3 regions of the Hymenobacter yonginensis genome follow, and region 3 is predicted to be linked to each of the others. Evidence: riboswitches for the same ligand, from Rfam matches in the RefSeq annotation. Region 3 holds a riboswitch; each other region holds the start of a gene.
The links. Region 3 has a riboswitch for S-adenosylmethionine ahead of O9Z63_RS19895 (O-acetylhomoserine aminocarboxypropyltransferase/cysteine synthase family protein). Riboswitches for the same ligand answer to the same signal wherever they lie in the genome.

Region 1: linked by a shared signal. The riboswitch ahead of O9Z63_RS05285 (ATP-grasp domain-containing protein) and the one ahead of O9Z63_RS19895 (O-acetylhomoserine aminocarboxypropyltransferase/cysteine synthase family protein) in region 3 are both predicted to bind S-adenosylmethionine.
Region 2: linked by a shared signal. The riboswitch ahead of metH (methionine synthase) and the one ahead of O9Z63_RS19895 (O-acetylhomoserine aminocarboxypropyltransferase/cysteine synthase family protein) in region 3 are both predicted to bind S-adenosylmethionine.

Annotation. Positions count from the first base shown of each region.
Region 1 covers NZ_CP115396.1:1,222,815-1,230,011, forward strand. Annotated here, with positions in the region: gene O9Z63_RS05270 (EcsC family protein) at 1-497, shown strand, start outside; gene O9Z63_RS05275 (hypothetical protein) at 632-1,069, opposite strand; gene O9Z63_RS05280 (hypothetical protein) at 1,074-1,265, shown strand; SAM riboswitch class I at 1,470-1,563, shown strand; gene O9Z63_RS05285 (ATP-grasp domain-containing protein) at 1,993-2,982, shown strand; gene O9Z63_RS05290 (LLM class flavin-dependent oxidoreductase) at 3,209-4,228, shown strand; gene O9Z63_RS05295 (amino acid permease) at 4,355-5,806, shown strand; gene O9Z63_RS05300 (haloacid dehalogenase type II) at 5,934-6,692, shown strand; gene O9Z63_RS05305 (CPBP family intramembrane glutamic endopeptidase) at 6,883-7,197, shown strand, end outside.
Region 2 covers NZ_CP115396.1:3,802,916-3,810,112, forward strand. Annotated here, with positions in the region: gene O9Z63_RS16395 (tetratricopeptide repeat protein) at 88-564, opposite strand; gene metF (methylenetetrahydrofolate reductase [NAD(P)H]) at 663-1,619, opposite strand; gene metH (methionine synthase) at 1,762-5,487, opposite strand; SAM riboswitch class I at 5,560-5,673, opposite strand; gene O9Z63_RS16410 (DUF5686 and carboxypeptidase-like regulatory domain-containing protein) at 6,074-7,197, shown strand, end outside.
Region 3 covers NZ_CP115396.1:4,635,157-4,642,353, reverse strand. Annotated here, with positions in the region: gene O9Z63_RS19905 (lipocalin-like domain-containing protein) at 1-223, opposite strand, end outside; gene O9Z63_RS19900 (LysM peptidoglycan-binding domain-containing protein) at 458-736, shown strand; SAM riboswitch class I at 1,155-1,268, shown strand; gene O9Z63_RS19895 (O-acetylhomoserine aminocarboxypropyltransferase/cysteine synthase family protein) at 1,654-3,036, shown strand; gene O9Z63_RS19890 (homoserine O-acetyltransferase family protein) at 3,360-4,409, shown strand; gene O9Z63_RS19885 (homoserine dehydrogenase) at 4,399-5,640, shown strand; gene O9Z63_RS19880 (alpha/beta hydrolase) at 5,841-7,001, opposite strand.

The DNA of each region.
Region 1 (7,197 bases), 1.3 Mb from region 3:
GGGCCCGCATCCGGGCGTACCGCAACACGGCAGCCGTGGAAGGCGGCGTGACCGGGGCCGGCGGCTTCCTGCTGGGCCTCGCCGATTTTCCGCTGCTACTCAGCATCAAGCTGAAGCTGCTGTTTGATATTGCGGCCCTCTACGGCCACGATGTGCGCAGCTTCCCGGAGCGGCTCTACCTGCTGCACATCTTCCAGTTGGCGTTCAGCAGCCAGCACACCCGCCGCGAAACCTACCGCCAGCTCGCCGCTTGGCCCGAAACGCAGCAAACCGTTACGGCCGAAACCTTCGACTGGCGCACCTTCCAGCAGGAATACCGCGACTACATCGACCTGGCCAAGCTGGCCCAGCTGGTGCCCGTCATCGGGGCGGCCGTGGGGGCCGTGGCAAACTACCGCCTGCTGGCCCAGCTTGGCGAAACGGCTATCATGTGCTACCGCCTGCGCTGGTTTGCCGAGCACGGCCGCATTACCGGTGAGGCGGATTCCGCACAGTAGGTGTCATTCCGACGAAGGAGCAATCTGGGTAAGCACATGCAGCGTCAGCACCCAGATTCCTCCTTCGTCGGAATGACACAAAAAAAACAGCCCTGACGGAAAAGTCAGGGCTGTTTTTTTAAGCGCTGGGATGCTTAGCCTTTGGCCTGCTTGGGGCCCTGGTGGGCTTTGCGCTTGGCCATGCGGTCCGACTGCATCTGGGTGTACTTGGCGTACTGGTCGGCGCTCAGGATTTGCTTGAGCTGGGCGTCGTACTGGGCTTTTTTGCCTTTCATGGCCTCATGGTGCTGGCGCTTGGTAGCAGGCGTGGTGCCGGCCTGGGCTTTGTAGGCCTGCATTTCCTTGGCGCGGCTCAGGTGCAGCTGGCGCACCTGCTCAGTCTGGGTGGCCGACAGGCCGAGCTGCTTGGTGAGGCTCTTGGCGGCGTGGTCGGCGCGTTGCTCGGGCGTTTTGGCGGCTTTGTCGCCTTTCATGCGGTGCTGGCCGTGAGGCGCTTTGGCGGGCAGCGTCTGGGCCGAAACGGCGGCGGCAGAGAACGAGAAAGCGGCGAGGATGACGAGGAACTTCTTCATGGCTATGATTGGAAAATTTATGACGGGTGAAAAAAGCCCGCTGCCGTCCGGACTGGCGGCCGGGCTTCTGCAGGGTCATTTGCAACTCCGGTGCCAGTTTTCGGTGCCAAGCCTGAAACTGGGCCTCTTGAAAAATTTAAATTTTTCGGTTAAACCTTCGTTTGCGGGCTCGGTCGCGGGCTTTTATCGGGGCTGACGCCTTGGAATCGGCCGGTTCCAGCACTGGCGGGCGAAGGCCGAGGCCCCGGCTTCAGGCTGGCGGGGTCGGGCAGCCAGGGGCGAGGAAAGAACCGCCGGCCGCAACAAAACGGGGCGGTCGGGGCTTTGTACAGTCCGGGTTGCGGGGGCAGCAATCCGGTTTTACCTTTGCCCTATCAATTCTTTCTAGCCCGAAGGATTGTTTTTATACAGAGGCGCTGAGAGACAGGCTCGATGAAGCGTCGGCAACCACCCGGAACCCTCCGGAACGGTGCCAATTCCTGACCATATAAAAACAAGTTGCCGTGGACGCTTCCAACAACCTCCTGCATTCAACCTCCGCTTTTTTGGCTCCGGCTGCCGCGTTGCGGCTGGCGGGCCGGGGCTGTTGTTGCTGTTGTTGTCGGGCGTAGCTAGCCCTTTCTCTGTTTTTGCGGGTATGCGCCCGCCGGCGCTGCACGTCGGCCGGCTGCTGCACTGAGCGGCTTCGCGCCTGCACCTCCTCTTTTTCTCGGATTGTCGCCCGATGGCCGGGCCGGGCGCAGACTTTGCGCTCCGTTTGGCGGCCTGCGGTGGCTGCTGATTCGCTCGTTGCGCGGCTTGTGGGCGGCGTAATCGGTTAGGCCGGACTTCCGTCCCTGCGTTGTTTTTTCCCGGGAGCCGGTGGCGTTGCGCTGCTGCCGGCGCCGTTTCGTTTTTCATTTTCCGTCTTTTTGCTTCTGACTATGTCATCCCTCCAAAAGCCCATTGGTATCTATTTCGAGCACCCCGAGTGGTTTAAGCCGCTGTTTGCGGAGCTGGACCGCCGCGGCCTGCCCTACGAGAAAATCGACGCCGCCCACCACCTGTTCAACCCCTCGGAAAAGGAAAGCCGCTACAGTTTGGTGGTGAACCGCATGAGCTCGTCGGCGTACCTGCGCGGGCACGGGCAGGGCATCTTCCACACGGCCGGCTACGCCACGCATCTGGAGCGTATCGGCACGCGCATCATCAACGGCTCGGCGGCCACGGCCATCGAAACCAACAAGGCCCGGCAGCTGTCGTTGTTTGAGTCGCTGGGGCTGAAATACCCGGCTTCGCGGGTTATCAACCACGCCTCGCGGGCCGTGGACGCCGCGCGTGAATTGCGCTTTCCGGTGGTGGTGAAGGTGAACATTGGCGGCAGCGGCGCCGGCATTATCCGCTTCGATACGCCCGAAGGCCTGCAGGCCGCCGTCGACAACAACCAGATTGACCTGGGCATCGACCAGACGGCGCTGGTGCAGGAGTACGTGACGCCCCGCGGCGGCCATATTCACCGCGTGGAAACGCTCAATGGCAAGTTTCTCTACGCCATGAAAGTGTACACCACCGGCGAGAGCTTCAACCTGTGCCCGGCCGAAATCTGCCAGATTCCGGAAGAGCAGTCGGCCGAGTTCTGCCTGACCGAAGCCCCGAAAAAGGGCATCCAGGTGGAAGCCTTCACGCCACCCGCCGACGTAATTGAAGCCGTGGAGCGCATCGTGGCGGCCGCCAAAATCGACGTGGGCGGCATCGAATACCTCATCGACGACCGCACCGGCGACGTGCTGTTCTACGACATCAACGCTCTGTCCAACTTTGTGGCCGACGCCGTGAACGTGGTCGGCTTCGACCCCTACGCCCGCTTCGTGGACTACCTGGAGTCGCAGTTGCCAGTGGCGGCGGTGGCGCGGGAAGAAGTAGCCACGGTGTAGAGACGCAATATTTTGCGTCTCGTCGATGAACGATCTGCATCGCGCAGATCAAGCAACATCAGCAACGGCGAGACGCAAAATATTGCGTCTCTACATCGCAGACCGTCCCAACGATTCATATTCCACTTTATAGTCGGCCCTGCTGGCGGTAAGAGCCGCAACGAAGCGGTAGAGATGCTTCGGCTTCGCTCAGCATGACGTTCTATCAATCTCAACTCAACGAACCATGAAATTTGGCTATTGGATGCCCATTTTCGGGGGCTGGCTGCGCAACGTCGAGGACGAGCAGATGCCCACCGACTGGAGCTACGTGAAGCAGCTGGCGCAGCGCAGCGAAGCCCTGGGCTACGACCTGACGCTGATTGCGGAGCTGTACCTGAACGATATCAAAGGCACCGAAGCCCCGTCGCTGGAGGCTTGGAGCACGGCCGCCGCGCTGGCCGCCGTGACCGAGCAGCTGGAAATTATGGTGGCCGTGCGCCCCACTTTCCATAACCCCGCGCTGCTGGCTAAGCAGGCCGCCAACATCGATTTGATTGCGCCCGGGCGGTTGTCGCTGAACGTGGTATCGAGCTGGTGGAAGGATGAGGCCACCAAGTATGGCCTGCACTTCGAGCAGCACGACGACCGGTACGCCCGCACCCGCGAGTGGCTGGACGTGGTGACCAACGTGTGGAAGCAGGACCATTTCAGCTACGACGGCAAGTATTACCAGGTGGCCGATAACGTGCTGCAGCCCAAGCCAGCCAAAGTCCCGTTCCTGTACGCCGGCGGCGAATCGGAAGCGGCCAAGGACTTGATTTCGACCCAGTGCGACGGTTACGTGATGCACGGCGACTCGCCGGAGCTCATCGGCGCCCGCATTGCCGACATGCGTCGTCGCCGCGAACAGAAAGGCCTGCCGCCCATGAAGTTTGGCGTGGCCGGCTATACCATCGTGCGCGACTCGGAGCAGGATGTGAAAAAGGAGCTGGACCGCATCACCAACGTGAAGGCCTCGGCCTCGGGCTACGGCAACTACCAGCAGTGGCTGGCCGGCACCCAGCTGGAGCAGCAGGTGTCGCTGCACGACTACTCGGTGTCCAACCGTGGCCTGCGCACCGGCCTGACCGGCACGCCGGCCCAGCTGCAGGACCGGATTGGCGCTTTCGAGGACGTAGGCGTGGATTTCTTCCTGTTGCAGGCTAGCCCGCAGCTGGAGGAAATGGAGCGTTTCTCCGAATCCGTTATCCAGACGCTGGTGTAGCGTCGTTACTTTCAAACGTCAATCTCTCACGTACTGGCGGGCAGCCTGCCCCTAACCAGTTGCCTATCACCCCACTACCAGCAAGGCGCCGCTACACAACGGCTGCGTGCGTCTTCACCCTCTTTCATGCTTAGAAAATCACTGGAACTGCTGCGGCAGGAGGCGGCCGAAACCGGCGCCGGAACGCTCAAACGAAGCCTGAATGGCTTCAACCTCATTACCATCGGCATCGGCGTAATTATCGGGGCGGGCCTGTTCTCGCTCACGGGCATTGCCGCCGCCAACAACGCCGGCCCGGCCGTAACGCTGTCGTTTGTGGTGGCGGCGGTGGGCTGCGCCTTCTCGGCGCTGTGCTACGCCGAGTTTGCCTCCATGGTGCCGGTGTCGGGCTCGGCCTATACTTACGCCTACGCCACCATGGGCGAGCTGTTTGCCTGGATTATCGGCTGGGACTTGGTGCTCGAATACTCGGTAGGCGCGGCCACGGTGGCCATCAGCTGGTCGCAGTACCTGCTCAAGTTCCTGAGCAAGTACGGCATCATTGTGCCGCCGCAGCTGGTGATGTCGCCGTTTGAAACGGCCACGCTGGCCGACGGCAGCACGGTGCACGGCTTTGTCAATATTCCGGCCATGCTGATTGTGCTGGCCATCACCATGATTATCATTCGGGGCACGTCGGGCTCGGCGTGGTTCAATGCGCTGGTCGTGACGCTGAAGGTGTCGGTGGTGCTGGTGTTTATCGCGCTGGGCTGGCAGTATATCGATCCGGCCAACTACCAACCATACATTCCGCAGAATACCGGGGTGTTTGGTGAGTTTGGCTGGAGCGGTATTCTGCGTGGGGCCGGGGTGGTGTTCTTCGTGTTCATCGGGTTTGATATCGTGGCCACCATGGCCCAGGAAACCAAGAATCCGCAGCGCAATATGCCCATCGGCATCATTGGCTCGCTCGTTATCTGCACCATTCTATTCGTGCTGTTCGGGCACGTGATGACCGGCTTGGCCAATTACACCGAGTTCAAGAACAGCGCCGCGCCGGTGGCTATTGCCATTGAGAAAACGCCTTACGCCTGGCTGTCGTCGGCCGTGATTCTGGCCATCATCATCGGCTATACCTCCGTAATTCTGGTGGACTTGCTAGGCCAGAGCCGGGTGTTTTTCAGCATGGCCAAAGACGGCCTGCTGCCCCCGGTTTTCGCCCGGATTCACGAACGGTTCCGCACGCCGCTGCAGTCAAACCTGCTGCTGGGGCTGTTCATTGCGCTGTTCGCTGGCTTCGTGCCGATTTCGGTGGTGGGCGAGATGACGAGCATCGGTACGCTGCTGGCCTTCGTGATGGTGTGCGTAGGCATCCTCATCATGCGCAAGCGCGAGCCCGACGCCCCGCGCGGGTTCCGCACGCCCTGGGTGCCGCTGGTGCCCATTCTCGGCATCCTGACCTGCGTGCTGATGATGGTGTCGCTGCCCTGGGAAACGTGGCTACGGCTGGCCGTATGGCTGGCTATCGGCCTGGCCATCTACTTCGGCTACGGCCGCAAGCACAGTAAGCTGGGAAATGAATTAAAAATCAAGAATTAAAAATTGAGCATTGGGCCGGTATGGCCCGCCGCAACAGCCGGGGCCGGGAGGTTCCGGCTGTTTGCGTTATGGGGTGGCTTGCGGAGAAAAAACCGGTCGGCGCCGGGTTTCTGCGTATAACGAGGCTATGTCTACTCGTCGCACGTTCCTTTCTTCGCTCGCGCTGGCTGCCACGGCGGCCGCGCTGCCTTCTTCGCTTATGGCCATGCCCCTCGCCGCCCGTCCCAAAGTGCTGTTGTTCGATGTCAACGAAACCCTACTCGACCTGCGCAAGCTGCAGAGGGCCATCAACGAGGAGTTTAAATGGGAGTTTGCCTTCAAGCAGTGGTTTTCGCTGCTGCTGCAATACTCGCTCGTAGATACCACCACGGCCGCTTACCACGATTTCGGGCAGATTGGGGCCGCCGCCCTCGATATGCTGGCGCAGTCCTTGGGCCAGTCGGCCCGCCCCGAAGCGCGCAAGAAGGAGCTGCTGGCCCTCATCACCGAGCTGCCACCGCACCCCGACGTAGTGCCCGCCCTCACGCGCCTGCAGAAAGCCGGATTCCGCATGGCCACGCTCACCAACTCATCGGGCCCGGCCGTGAAAAAGCAGATAGCCTACGCCGGCCTCGGCAGCTTCTTCGAGCAACTGCTGAGCGTGGACGTTGTGCAGCGCTACAAGCCCCACCCCGACACCTACCGCATGGCCTGCCAGAAGCTCCAGGTGGCTCCCGCCGACACGTTGCTGATTGCGGCCCACGGCTGGGATACGGCCGGAGCCGTGCGCGCCGGCCTGCAGGCGGCCTTCGTGGCACGCTCTGGCCAAGCGCTGTACCCGCTGGCCGCCGCCCCCGCCTACACCGGCCCTACTGTAGCGGATATTGCCCGGCAGTTGGGCGCGTAGGAGGTGCCGTTAAGCAGTGGAATTGGGGGTTTCTGCGGTTGGGATTAGGCCTGCTGACACGTAGCTTTGAGCCCGTATCCAGCTTATTCTATCTTCTGTGGAAACTATAGTTGCGCTTCCCGTCCCGGCCGTTCAAGCCAAATCAGTCTATCCCACCATCAAAGAAAGCTGGGGTTTTCTGGGGTGGTATTTGTTGTTTTCATTAGTGGTGGGAGTGCCGGTTCTGCTGATAGTGGAGAAGCTGCTTTCCTTGCCCACGGCCGTAGCGCTATTGCTGTTTGCGGTAGCTGGCAACGGTACGCTGCTGTGGTTTCTGCGGCGGCGGTACTCCGGCCGCTGGCCCGGTATCAACATGCACGGGCGGGTGCCCGGCTGGCTGATTGTGGCGCTGCCCGTGCTGGTGCTGGCGGCTGATATGGTGCTTTCGCTGATAGACCTGCTGCACCTGCCGGCCTTCGTGTCAGAATCCACCTACCAGAAATTGCTGCAACTGCCCGTTGCCGCG
Region 2 (7,197 bases), 830 kb from region 3:
CGAAAACGACAACCTGCCGGGTAGAAGCAAGAAGTTAGATTCCGGAAATATACAAGTGTTATAGCAGATACACAAGCCGTTGCAGCCTCAGCTCTCCGGATTATCAAGCTGTTCGAGCAGGTCGCGGAGCTGCGCCTGCAGGCCCGGCTGGTGCGGGCAGATCTTCTCCAGGCGGCGCAGCAGCCGCAGGGCCCCAGCCGTGTCGCCAAGCATACGGCGCATAGTGGCCCAGCCCGCCAAAGCCCCGAAATGGCGGGGTTCCAGCCGCAGGGTTTGCTGCACGTCGCGGATGGAGGCGCGGTACTCGCCGCGCAGGTAATGGGCCGTCGCACGCTTGTTCCAGCCCTCAGCGTAGGCGGGCCGCGCCTGCACCAGCACGTCGAACTCGGCAATGGCCAGGGTGTAGTCGCCGGCGGCCATGGCGCGCATGCCCACCTCCAGGTGCTTGTCGAGGCGGTGGTCGTGGGTGGTGAGCCAGTGCTGCCAGATGCCGTTCTGCAGCGCCTCAATCTCCGTGGGGGCGGTGGCCTCGCGCAGCCGCGCAAACAGGTCGTCGGGGTTCATGGTCGTTAGTCGTGGTTTGTTTTTCGGTTTTCGATGCTGGCAACAACCCGTAGGCTTTCACTTCAACGAAAACCGAAAAACAAACAACGAAAAACCCGTTAAAACAGCGCCGCCGCCACCTGCCGGATACTCTCCGACTTGCCCATGCTGTAGTAGTGCAGGCAGGGCACGCCGTGGGCCATCAGCTCGCGGCTCTGGTTGATGCACCACTCAATGCCGATTTCGCGGGCCGCCGTGTTGTCGGGGGCCAGATGCACGGCATCGGCCAGCTCTTCCGGAATGTTGAGGTAGAAGGCCCGGGGCAGCATCGTGAGCTGGCTTTTGGTGGTGAGCGGCTTGAGGCCGGGGATGATGGGCACCGTAATGCCGGCCTCGCGGCAGCGCTTCTCGAAGGCAAAAAACTGCTCGTTGTCGAAAAACATCTGCGTCACGATGTAGTCGGCGCCGCGGTCCACCTTGTGCTTGAGGTAGCGCAAATCGGCCCCGTAGTTCGGCGACTCGAAGTGCTTCTCAGGATAGCCAGCCGTGCCGATGCAGAAGTCCGTAGCCCAGGTATCGTCCTGCTTTTCATCCAGATAAGCACCCTTGTTCAGGTCCGACACCTGCCCAATCAGGTCGCAGGCGTAGGCGTGGCCGTCGGGGTCGGGCTTGAAGCTGCCTTCCGATTTAATAGGGTCGCCGCGCAGCGCCAGCACGTTGTCGATGCCCAGAAAGTGCAGGTCGATGAGGGCGTTTTCGGTTTCCTCCTTCGAGAAGCCACCACAAATAAGGTGGGGCACGGTGTCCACGTCGAAGCGGTTTTTGATGGCCGCGCAGATGCCCACGGTGCCGGGCCGCTTGCGCACGGTTTTCTTTTCCAGCAGGCCGTTGGGGTGCTGGCGGTACACGTACTCCTCGCGGTGGTAGGTCACGTCAATAAACGGCGGCTTGAACTCCATCAGGGGCTCGATGTTGGAGAACAGGTTCTTGATGTTCTCGCCCTTTTTGGGGGGCAGGACCTCGAAGGAAAACAGCGTTTTGCCGTTGGCGCGGGTCAGGTGTTCGGTTACTTTCATCAGAAGCGCCAACTGGCAGGTGGCGAAGTATTGGATGTAGCGCGAAGCTTTTGCTTCGCGTTTCGTTGATAAAAACAGATGCCGTGGCTGCGTGACAACACCATCAGCAACGGTACGCGAAGCAAAGGCTTCGCGCTACTGGCTACCCTGCCGTTACGGGCACTGCCGCCGGCTCGTAGTTCAGGTTCGGCATCAGCCAGCGCTCCAGCTCAGGCAGGGGCATGTTTTTGCGCTGGGCCATATCGGCCACCTGGTCCTGGCCGATGCGGCCGAGCCCGAAGTAGCGGCTGTCGGGGTGGGCGTAGTAGAGGCCGCTCACGGACGAGGCGGGGTACATGGCCAGGTTTTCGGTGAGGCGGATGCCGGTGGCGGTTTCGGCGTCGAGCAGGTTGAACAGGGTAATTTTCTCGGTGTGGTCGGGGCAGCCGGGGTAGCCGGGAGCGGGGCGCACGCCTTTGTATTTCTCCTGAATCAGGTCCTCGTTGGTGAGGTTCTCGGCCGGGTCGTAGCCCCAGAACTCCTCGCGCACGCGCTGGTGCAGGCGCTCGGCAAACGCCTCGGCGAGGCGGTCGGCCAGGGCCTTCATCAGGATACTACTGTAGTCGTCGTGCTCGGCCTCGAACCGCTCCAGGTGCTTTTCAATACCGATGCCGGCCGTGACAGCAAAGCCGCCGATGTAGTCGGCCCGGCCGGTTTCGAGCGGGGCCACGAAGTCGGAGAAAGCCAGGTTGGGCACGCCTTCGGCCTTTTCACTCTGCTGGCGTAGCGTGAAAAACTCGGTGGCTACTTTGGTCCGGCTGTCGTCGGTGAACACCTGCACGGTGTCGTGGCCGACGGTGTTGGCGGGCCAGAAGCCGATGACGGCGCGGGCCGTGAGCAGCTTCTCGTCGATGATCTGGCGCAGCATCTTCTGGGCGTCGTGGAAGAGCTGAGTGGCGGCCTCGCCCACGTTCGGGTCTTCCAGAATGCGCGGGTAGCGGCCTTTCAGCTCCCAGGTCTGGAAGAATGGCGTCCAATCGATGTAAGTGGCCAGTTCGGCCAGGTCGTAGTCTTCCAGCGTTTTGGTGCCGAGGAAGGTAGGCTTCACAATGGGCGTGGCGGCCCAATCGGCCTGGAACCCGTTTTCGCGGGCGGCCTCGATAGTCAGGTAGTTTTTGTCGCGCTGACGGCCGGCGTAGTCCTCGCGCAACTGGCGGTACTCCTCGCGCACGGTGCGGGCGTACTCCGCATCGGCCGAGCCGAGCAGGGCGGCGGCCACGCCCACCGAGCGGGAGGCGTCGTTCACGTGCACGATGGGGCCGCTGTAGTTGGGCGCAATCTTCACGGCGGCGTGCAGGCGGGAGGTGGTGGCACCGCCGATGAGCAGCGGGGTTTTCAGACCGCGCTTTTCCATCTCCTGGGCCACGTACACCATCTCATCCAGGCTCGGCGTAATCAGCCCGCTCAGGCCGATAACGTCCACTTGCTGCTTCTGGGCTTCGTCGAGGATGCGCTCCAGCGGCACCATCACCCCCAGGTCCACGATGTCGAAGTTGTTGCAGGCCAGCACCACGCCCACGATGTTCTTGCCGATGTCGTGCACGTCGCCTTTCACCGTAGCCAGCAGGATTTTACCGGCCGTCTGCCGGTCGCCGCTCTGCTTGTCGGCCAGCAGGTAGGGCTCCAGGTAGGCCACCGCCTTCTTCATCACCCGGGCCGATTTCACCACCTGGGGCAGGAACATTTTGCCGGCCCCGAACAGGTCGCCCACCACGTTCATACCGGCCATCAGCGGGCCTTCAATCACCTCTAGCGGGCGGCCTACCAGCTGCCGCACTTCCTCGGTATCCTGGTCGATGAACTCGGTAATACCTTTTACCAAGGCGTGCTGCAAACGTTCCTTCACCGGCAGACTGCGCCAGGCGTCGGCCACCACTTCCACTTTGTCTTTCTGCTTCACCGTGTCGGCGAAGTCCACGAGGCGCTCGGTGGCATCGGGGCGGCGGTTGAGCAGCACGTCTTCCACCAGTTCCAACAGATCCTGCGGCACCTCGTCGTACACGGCCAGCTGGCTCGGGTTCACGATGCCCATGTCCAGGCCGGCGCGGATGGCGTGGTAGAGGAAGGCCGAGTGCATGGCCTCGCGCACCACGTCGTTGCCGCGGAACGAGAAGCTGATGTTCGAAACGCCACCGCTGGTGAGGGCGCCGGGCAGGTTGGCTTTGATCCAGCGGACGGCCTCGATGAAGTCCAGCGCGTAGTTGCGGTGCTCCTCCATGCCGGTGCCCACCGTCAGGATGTTGGGGTCGAAAATGATGTCCTCGGCCGGGAAACCGACCTCGTTCACCAGGATGTCGTAGCTGCGGCGGCAGATTTCGATGCGCTTCTCGTAGTTATCGGCCTGGCCGTTCTCGTCGAAGGCCATGACCACCACGGCGGCACCGTACTGGCGCACGGTGCGGGCCCGCTGCCGGAACACGTCCTCGCCTTCCTTCAGGGAAATCGAGTTGACGATGCTCTTGCCCTGCACGCACTTGAGGCCGGCTTCCAGCACGCTCCACTTCGAGGAGTCAATCATGACGGGCACCCGCGAAATATCGGGCTCCGAGGCAATCAGGTTCAGGAAGGTGGTCATGGCCTGCTCCGAGTCGAGCATGCCTTCATCCATGTTCACGTCGATAACCTGCGCGCCGCCTTCCACTTGGTCGCGGGCCACTTGCAGGGCGGCTTCGTAGTTGCCGGTGCGGATGAGACGGGCAAAGGCGCGGCTGCCGGTCACGTTGCACCGCTCGCCCACGTTCACGAACAGGCTGTCGGGGTACACGCCAAACGGCTCTAGGCCACTCAGGCGGGTGGCTTTGGGTACCTCGGGCAGGGTGCGCGGCGCGTATTTCTCCGCCAGGCGGGCCAGCTCGCCGATGTGCTGGGGTGTGGTGCCACAGCAGCCGCCCACCACCGTCACGAGGCCGTCGGCCAGGTAGCCTTCCACCACGCCCGCAAATTCCTGGGCCGACTCATCGTAGCCGCCGAAGGCGTTGGGCAGACCGGCGTTGGGGTAGGCCGAAATGTGCACGTCGGCAATGCGGCTCAGTTCCTTGATATACATCTTGAGCTGGTCGGCCCCGAGGGCGCAGTTCAGGCCCACGCTCAGCAGCGGCAAATGGCGGATGGAGTTCCAGAAGGCCTCCACCGTCTGCCCGCTCAGGGTGCGGCCCGAGGCGTCGGTAATCGTGCCCGAAATCATGACGGGCACCACTTTGCCGCCTTCATCAAAGAACTTCTGCACCGCGTACAAAGCGGCCTTGGCGTTGAGCGTATCGAAAATGGTTTCGATGAGCAGCGCGTCGGAGCCGCCGTCCACGAGGCCGCGCACCTGCTCCAGGTAGGCGGTGGCCAGCTCGTCGAAGGTCACGGCCCGGAAGCCGGGGCGGTTCACGTCGGGCGAGAGGCTGGCGGTGCGGTTGGTGGGCCCCACGGCCCCGGCCACGAAGCGCGGCTTGTCGGGCGTGAGGGCCGTAAAGGCATCCGCCGACTCCCGCGCCAGCCGCGCCGACTCGTAGTTCAGCTCGTACACCACGTGCTCCAGCGCGTAGTCGGCCTGGGCGATGGTGGTGCCGCTGAAGGTGTTGGTTTCCACCATGTCGGCCCCGGCGGCGAAGTACTCGTCGTGAATGCCCCGGATGATATCGGGGCGGGTGAGGCTGAGTAGGTCGTTGTTGCCGCGCAGGGGCTTGGGGTGGTCGGCGAAGCGCGTGCCCCGGAAATCCTCCTCCGTGAGCGTGTGGCGCTGGATCATGGTGCCCATGGCGCCGTCGAGAATCAGCACGCGCTGACGCAGGATGTCGTGGAGGGGGGAAGTAGTGGCGGGGGCAGGGAGGACGGTCGGCATATCGGCTCTTCTAAAGAAAATCAGCAGCAAAAAGTGCCTATCCAGAAAGAGCCGCGCGGGACGCGAATCCTGTTCTTATCTTCTTCCAGCGCCCGCAAAGGCCCTGAAAAGGGAATTAGCACCTTGTTTTATTTCAGGTTGCTAAGACGTCATCGGGCCCAATCCCTCGGTCTTTCTGGATAAGTAACGCAGCGAAGATACAACCGGAATTTCCGAAATTCAATTCCCCGATTTCCGGGCGTGTTCTGAAAGTGGCTTTTCCCGGCGGGTAATGGTGTCCGGACATTTATATGCACTCTGGGCTATACAGGCGGGCTATTCCACGGCGTTACTCGTCGGTTACCTGCTCGCTCCTTTTACACCGCTGGCTTATGCGCGCCCCCGCCGTTGCATGGTGGTGGCGCAGCAGCCGGCTCCATGCTAACAATTTGATAACCTGACGATAACCCTCTTCTGTATAAGGACTGCGGAACGTAGTAGGCGCTTTTTCGCTTGCGCTGTGTGAGAGGCATGGCAGGGCTATCCGAAAGCCGTATCTTACGCCTCGCCGTCTGTCATTTATCTGATTTCTAGCTGCCGATTGCCCTTGTTGCTTCCTTACCGCTACCACTTTCTGTTGTTGCTTTTGCTGCTGGCCGGCGCCGGTTCAACCCAGGCCCAGCAGCTGCTGCTGACCGGCCGCATCACGGAGGCCGCCACGGGCAAGCCGGTGCCGTTTGCGTCGGTGTTTGTGCCCGGCACCACGGCTGGCGCCACCGCCGATGAAAACGGCCGCTACTCGCTCAGCACCGCCCCGGCCGACACGGTGGTGGCGTCGGCCATGGGCTTTGCGGCCCTCAAGAAGCCCATCCGGCGGGAGGCCGCTCGCCAGACCATCGACTTTGCGCTTGGGGCCGGGGCCGTGAGCTTGGGCGAGGTGGTGGTGCGGCCCCGCGAGAATCCGGCTTACGCCATCATGCGGCGCGTGCAGCAGCAGAAAAACCGCAACAACAAGGCCCGGCTGGATGCCTTCGAATTCGACTCTTACAACCGCACCGAAATCAGCCTCAATAACCTGCCCGCGCAGGTGAGCAACCGCAAGGTGCTGCGCCAGATGACAGCCGTGGCCGACAGCCTAGGGCTGGAGCGCGGCGCCGACGGCAAGCCGGTGGTGCCCATTTTCGCCACCGAAATCGACTCGCGGTACTATGTGCTCCGCCAGCCGCTGCGCCGCCGCGAGGAAATCCGACACAGCCGCATGCGCGGCATGGCCCCGCGTGAGGGCTCGGTGATTTCGCAGGTGACAGGTTCCTCGTTTCAGGACTGGGACTTCTACCGCAACTGGCAGCAGATCATGGGCAAGGACTTTGTGTCGCCGATTGCCGACGGCTGGAAGTTCTCCTACGAATACGAGCTGCAGGACTCGGTTTTCATTGGCAAGGACTACTGCTACCAGCTGGCCGTGACGCCGCGCCGGGCGCAGGATCTGGCCTTCACGGGCACCATCTGGATTACGGCCGACAGCTACGCGCTGCGCCGTATCGACGTGTATGTCAGCCCCGAAGCCAACCTCAACTTCATCGACCAGATCAAAGTAAAGCAGGACCTGACGCCTACCGCGGCCGGCCCCTGGCTGCCGCTGCAGACGCGGGTGTTGGTGGGCATCCGGCCCAGCAAGCAAAGCACCGGCGTGGTAGCCCGCTTCGTCACCATCAACTCCAACTTCGAGGC
Region 3 (7,197 bases):
TGGCGAAGAAGGTGATGCGCTCATCTTCCTGGGCATCGGTCTGCTTTACTTTGTCGCCGGCGGCGCTCAGTTCTTTATCCGTTTTCCAGACTTTGCTTTGCGTGCCGTAGAGCATGTTTACGCCTTCTACTTTGCCTTCCTTGCTGCCACACGAGGCGGCAAACAACGACACGAGCATCAGGAGGCTGGCCAGGTAGCGGAACGGATGGGAGAGAGTTTTCATGGAATTCCGTGAAATGGTTGAGAGATGGAAAGCGTGTTTTGCCTGAGCCGGAGGGTGCCGGCTGACCACTGGCAACCCCAGTGTTGCGCTTCTTACGGGAGGTTGCGGCAAGATGTTTACAGCTGATATATATGGCCTGATAACTTATTGCGGATCTTGGCGTAAGAAGCCACACGACAGGCCCTGAAGCTGGTAGTCGGCTCTTTTCCCACTCTTCCAACCCAACGCACGACTATGGGACTCTTTGATTTTCTCTCGAACGAAGGCGAAAAAAAACCCGTTGAACCCGTTAAGCCCGCTGCTACCGGTGACACCGACTTCTTCGGCAATGCCAACGCCGCCGCTGGCGAAACCTACACGGTAGTAAGCGGCGACTCGCTCTCTAAAATTGCCCGCAACCACTACGGCGACGGCACCAAATGGAAGCAGATATACGAAGCCAACAAAGCCATCATCGGCGCCGACCCCGACAAAATCGAAATCGGCCAGGTACTGACCCTGCCCAAAGAATAGCCGTTTCCTTTTCCAGGAAATATTCTAAAAGCCGCCTTGCAAAGGGCGGCTTTTTTTGTGTCTTTTCCTGCCGCTTTGGCCGCTGAGCAGGCTGGTTTCGCACCCGTAAACCGGCTGGCCAGCGGCGGCATTTTCAGCTACCACTACCGCTGCAGCGGCAGTAGCCGGGGCCATACCGGGGGATTACAGAAGCCGGCAACTCCGACTAGCCGAATAAGTCATCAAGCATATAAATCAAATCATCAGACACATACACACAACCTCCACTACAGATACAGCCATCAGGAGCGCGCAAACGGCGTTCTTTTGCTTGCGCCAAAAAAAATAACCGGTAGCTGTTGCAGATATCAAAACTGCGCCTATACCTTTGCAACACCAACCCGGTACTCCCCCGCTCGCGGCGGGGAAGTTTTCATAGGATTTATACAGAAGTGGCGAGAGAATAGGCTCCCTGACCCACTGGCAACCTTCGACCGCGCGAAAGGTGCCAATTCCTACCCGACCAGCCATCCGGCGGCGGGGCATATAACCTCGGAGTACCATGGAAAACACACTCGCTTTCGCCCCCCAGTACCCCACCGCTTCGGCCGCCTTCGGGCCTGCTGCTTCGCCGTGGGGTTTGCGCGTTTCTGCGGCTACGGCCCCAGCTGCCGGCCGAATGCGAATGCGCGGCTGTTGCGGCGCGTGTTGTTGCTGTTGCTAGCCTGAGTCCGGCTACGCAGCCCCCCTCCCCCCTCCTGCACACCTGACCGGTACCGGCCTGCCCTGGCCCCCGGCTCCCTCCTTTGCTTTGGCCTGACCGGTTCCGTGCGCGGTTCGGCTGGCTCGGCAGAGGCCTCTGCTACGCTTCGGCGCGGCATTTCAGCGGTCTACGCTCCCCTTTCCCATACCCAAACGCCTTCCAAACCAGCCCTGCCATGTCCACGCAGAACCTCCACTTCGAGACCCTTCAGCTCCACGCCGGCCAGCAGCCCGACCCCGTTACCGGTTCGCGCGCCGTGCCCATCCACCAGACCACCAGCTACGTGTTCAAAAATGCCGAGCACGGCGCCAACCTGTTTGCGCTGAAGGAGTTCGGCAACATCTACACCCGCCTGATGAATCCCACCACCGACGTGTTTGAGCAGCGCGTGGCGGCTCTGGAAGGCGGCGTAGCGGCCTTGGCGGTATCGTCGGGGCAGGCGGCCCAGTTCATTGCCCTCAACAACATCCTGCAGGCAGGCGACAACTTCGTAAGCACCACCCATCTGTATGGTGGCACTTACAACCAGTTCAAGGTGGCGTTCAAGCGGCTGGGCATTGAAGTGCGCTTCGCCGACGGCGACCAGCCTGCCAAGTTTGAGGCCCTGATTGACGAGAACACCAAGGCCATCTACCTGGAAACCATCGGCAACCCTAGCTTCAGCATTCCCGATTTTGAGGCCATTGCCGCCATTGCCCGCAAGCACGACCTGCCGCTCATCGTGGACAACACCTTCGGGGCGGGCGGCTACCTGTTCCGGCCTTTGGAGCACGGCGCCAGCATCGTGGTGGAATCGGCTACGAAGTGGATTGGCGGACATGGCACCAGCGTGGGTGGCGTGATTGTGGACGGCGGCACCTACGACTTCGGCAACGGCAAGTTCCCGCAGTTCACCGAGCCGTCCGACGGCTACCACGGGCTGGTGTTCAACGACGTATTCGGCAAGAACGGGCCGTTCGGCAACATTGCCTTCATCATCCGGGCCCGGGTGGAAGGCCTGCGCGACTTTGGTCCGTCGCAGAGTCCGTTCAACTCTTTCCTACTGCTGCAGGGCCTCGAAACGCTGAGTTTGCGGGTGGAGCGCACTGTGGAAAACGCCCTGCGCGTGGCTACCTGGCTGGAGCAGCACCCGCAGGTGGAAGCCGTGAACTACCCCGGCCTGCCCAGCAGCCCCTACCACCGGCTGGCCCAGAAATACCTGAAGCGCGGCTTCGGCGGCGTGCTCACTTTCGCCATCAAAGGCAGCAAGGAAACCGCCACCCAGTTCATCGACAACCTGAAGCTGGTGAGCCACCTGGCCAACGTCGGCGACGCCAAAACGCTCATCATTCAGCCCTCGGCCACCACGCACCAGCAGCTGTCCGACGCCGAGCAGCGCGCCGCCGGCGTGACGCCCACGTTGCTGCGCCTGTCAGTGGGCATCGAGCATTTCGACGACATCCGGGCCGACTTGCAGCAGGCCTTCGACGCCGTGCGCAACGCCGCCACGCCAGACCCCAAAGAAACTACGCTGCTGCCCGAGCCGCAGCCCGAACATGCCGCACCGCTGGAGGTGTAAGTGAGAGTGGGGTTACGGGCGGGCTGTTTTGAGAGGGCAGCCCGCCCCGCCTCCAGCCTCGCGGCACGCGGGCAGGACGTCGGCTTTTTTGTGAGAGAGGAAGCCAATACTCCCTGCCCGCCCATGGCCGGGGCTGGGCCGGCACTGCCGGCTCAGCCTGCGGGCTATGGATATTCTCACGGCCCCGGTGGCCGATTTGCACCGCCGGGCTCCGGCCTGGCATACGCGCCGCAGGCGGGCAGCCGGTGCGCCACTTGCACCGACTGGCGGCCACGCGCTTCGCACGTCGCGAAACTGATTTTCGCGCTCCTTTTTTCTTTCTGATGAGCTCTACTATTTCTTCTGACGCGCCGCACGTGTTCCGGTTGCCCCGGCCGCTGCGGCTGGAAAACGGGGCGCTGCTGCCGCAGGTGGAAATAGCCTACCAGACCTACGGCCGCCTCAACGCCGCCCGCGACAACGTGGTGTGGGTGTGCCACGCCCTCACGGCCAACGCCAACGTGCTCGACTGGTGGCCCGGCCTGTTCGGGGCCGGCTGCCACTTCGATCCGGCCGACTGGTTTGTAGTATGCGCCAACGTGGTGGGCTCCTGCTACGGCAGCACCGGCCCCGTGTCGCCGCCCGATTCTGCGGCCGAGTCGCTGTACCATGCGTTTCCGCTGCTGACGGTGCGCGACCTGGTGGCGGTGCACGAGGCGCTGCGCGAGCACCTGGCTTTGCGCCAGATCAATACGCTGATTGGAGGCTCGCTGGGCGGGCAGCAGGCCGTGGAGTGGGCCGTGCAGCAGCCTACGCTGTTTGAGAATCTGGTTTTGATTGCCACCAACGCCCGCCATTCGGCCTGGGGCATTGCCTTCAACGAGGCGCAGCGGCTGGCCATCTTCGCCGACCCGACGTACGCGGCGGCCACGCCCGAGGGCGGCGCGGCCGGCCTGCGGGCGGCCCGGGCCATGGCCCTGCTCAGCTACCGCAGCTACGACGCCTATCAGCGCAGCCAGACCGAAACCACCGACGACGCGCTGGATGGCTTCCGGGCCAGCTCCTACCAGCGCTACCAGGGCGACAAGCTGGTGGCCCGCTTCAACGCCTACTCCTACGTGGCCCTGAGCCGCACGATGGACTCGCACCACGTGGGGCGCGGCCGCGGCGGCGTGCGGGAGGCCCTGGGCCGCATCCGGGCCCGCACCCTCGTCATCAGCATCACCTCCGACGTGCTGTTTCCGCCCGCTGAGCAGCAGCTTTTGGCCCAGCACATTCAGGGCGCCATGTACGCCGAAATGGACTCCCAGTACGGCCACGACGGCTTTCTACTGGAAACCACCCAGCTCACGCACTTTCTCGAACGATTTTCTGTCCAGACCTATGTCCATTAATCCTGCTCCCGCTTCTGCCCCGCTTCGTATTGGCCTGATTGGGTTCGGCTGCGTGGGCCAGGGCCTCTACGACATTCTGCAGCAGCAGCCCGAAGCAGGCTTTGAAATTGCCCGCATTGCCGTCAAGAACCCCACCAAAGCCCGTACGCTGCCACTAAACCGGTTCGACTTCCGCGCCGACGACCTGCTGCAGGATGCCTCGCTGGACGTACTGGTGGAGGTGATTGACGACGCCGACGAGGCCTTCCGGCTGGTGCGCGAGGCGCTGTGCCAGGGCCGCCGCGTGGTGACGGCCAACAAGGCCATGCTGGCCCGCCACTTGCCGGAGCTGGTGCAGCTGCAGCAGCAAACCGGCGGCACGCTGCTCTACGAAGCAGCCGTGTGCGGCAGCATTCCGGTGATTCGCACCCTCGATGCCTACTTCGGGGCCGAGCCGCTGCGCAGCGTGACCGGCATCCTCAACGGCTCGTCCAACTACGTGCTGACCCGCATGGGCGAAGCCGGCGCCGACTACGCCCCGGCGCTGGCCGAGGCCCAGCAGAAAGGCTTCGCCGAAACCGACCCCACCCTGGACATGGGCGCCTTCGACCCGCGCTCCAAAGCCGTGCTGCTGGCTGCCCACGCCTACGGCGCGTTCCTGAACCCCGACGAGGTACTGAACCTGGGCATTGAGGGCATCAGCGCCGTCGATATTGCCTTTGCCGCCAGCCAGGGCCAGAAAATCAAAGTCATTGCCGGCCTGCAGCGTTTGCCTGACGGCCGCGTGACGGTGCTGGTGACCCCGCAGCTGGTGGGCCCTGAGTCGCCGCTGTACAGCGTAGACGACGAGTTCAACGGCGTGGTAATTGAGGCCGATTTCGCCGGCGAGCAGTTTCTGCGGGGCCGCGGGGCCGGCGGGCACCCCACCGGATCGGCAGTGCTGGCCGATCTGGCCGCGCTGCGCCAGGGCTTCGCCTACCAGTACCCCAAAGCCGCCGAAGCCCCGGAGTACGCCTCCGACCTGGAAGTGGAAATCTACCTACGCACCGACGAGGACCGCATCATCGACCTGCTCGACTTCAGCGAGATTTCCGAGGAAGCCGACGAGGACGAATACGTAGTAGGCTACGTGGCCCTGGCCCACCTCATCCGCCACCGCGACACGCTGCGCAAGTACGGCGCCTTCATCGTGCGCACAGGCCGCCTGCGCCCCGTCAGCACCAACGAGCTGGTGGCCGAAGTTTCGGCGTGATAAACCTGTCATTGCGAGCGGAACGACGTACACCGTCCTGCTCGCAGTTCTTAACCCTTAGTACATTGAAGCCCCTGACGTTTGCGCAATGTTGGGAGCTTTTGGGTGAAGCAGGATTGTAGCGCGAAGCCTTTGCTTCGCGTATGGCCTAACAGCTTCAGCACGATAGTGCCAGCTACACGCGAAGCAAAGGCTTCGCGCTACTGCGGCGGGGCGGCTCCGGTAGCTTCCGGAGCAGGCGGCGCCACTTGTTGCACTGAATCGGGCGGGACCTGCAGCAAATCGGGCTGCCAGGCCAGGGGCGGCGCGGGCGGCACCTGCAGGCCGATACGGCGCGGCAGCAATAGAGCCGTTACCTGCGCGTCGCGGCGGGGGTTGAGGGCAGCGGCCAACAGCGGGCCGGGTGCGCCGCTACCCAGCAGGGGCCGCAGGAAGTCGCGCACGGCGAAGTAGGCGGAGTCGATGTAGGTGGGTTCGAAGGAGTAGGGCACGTGGCCGGCCCCACGCAGGCGGCGCAGCACGTTGGGCACGCCCACGGCATTGGCCCGCAGGCGCAGCGCCCCGCTGCCGTACACCAGCTGGGCCGGCAGCTGCGCCCCGATGGTGCCCCGGGCGTAAGGCACCAGTCCGTCGCGGGTGCCGTGCACGCTGCACAGGGGCGGGTCGCCGGCTTCCAGCCAGCTGGCCCGGGCCAGCGCCCCGCACAGATTAATGACGCCGCGCGGGCGGCTGCTGTAGCCGGGGTGGCCGCCGCTGCCTTCCAGTCCGCCCAAGGCGGCTAGGTCGAGGTAGGCGGGCACTTCGGCGGGCTTGTTGAGGTAGCCGGTTTGCAGGGCCATGAAGCCGCCGGCTGAGGAACCGCCCACGAACACGTACTGCGGGTGCACCCGAAACCGCTTGGCCGTGGCCGCATCATGCCGGAAAAACCGCACGGCCGCCCGCATGTCCTGAGTGGCCCGGATGGCCGCCCGGCCGATGCCCACGGTATCAAACGGAAAGAAATACAGCCGGTAGTCAATGGTGGCCGCGACGTAGCCGAGGCGGGCCAGCCGGGTGCAGAGGGCCGTCATCACGGCATCGTCGCGGGTGCCGGTCAGGAAGCCGCCCTCGTGGGCCAGCACTACCAGCGGGCGGCGGCGCACGGTGTCGCCGGCGGGCTCATACACATCCATGTACAGCGTCTGGGGCAGGCCCAGCATGGTCGTGACGTGGGCAAACTCCACATTGCGGCGCACCTGCACCTGCCGGAACAGCGGGCGGTGGTAGCGGCCGTGGGTGGTATCGATGGGCATACGCTGGGCGGCCGCCGGGGCCGAGAGCAGCATATGGAGCAGCAGCAAAACAGGAAGCAGGTAGCGCACAGGCAGAATCGGCGGAAACAGCAGCCACCTCACCCGCAAAGTTCGGGCTAGTTTTCGGGAAGTACGCCGGCACGATGCGGGCGGGCGTAGCGCGAACTTTGTAGTTCGCGCCTCTGAACGACAATCGTTGCAACGGCGCGGGGCGCGAACTACAAAGTTCGCGCTACGGCTGCGGGGCCGGCCGGAAATCCGGCCA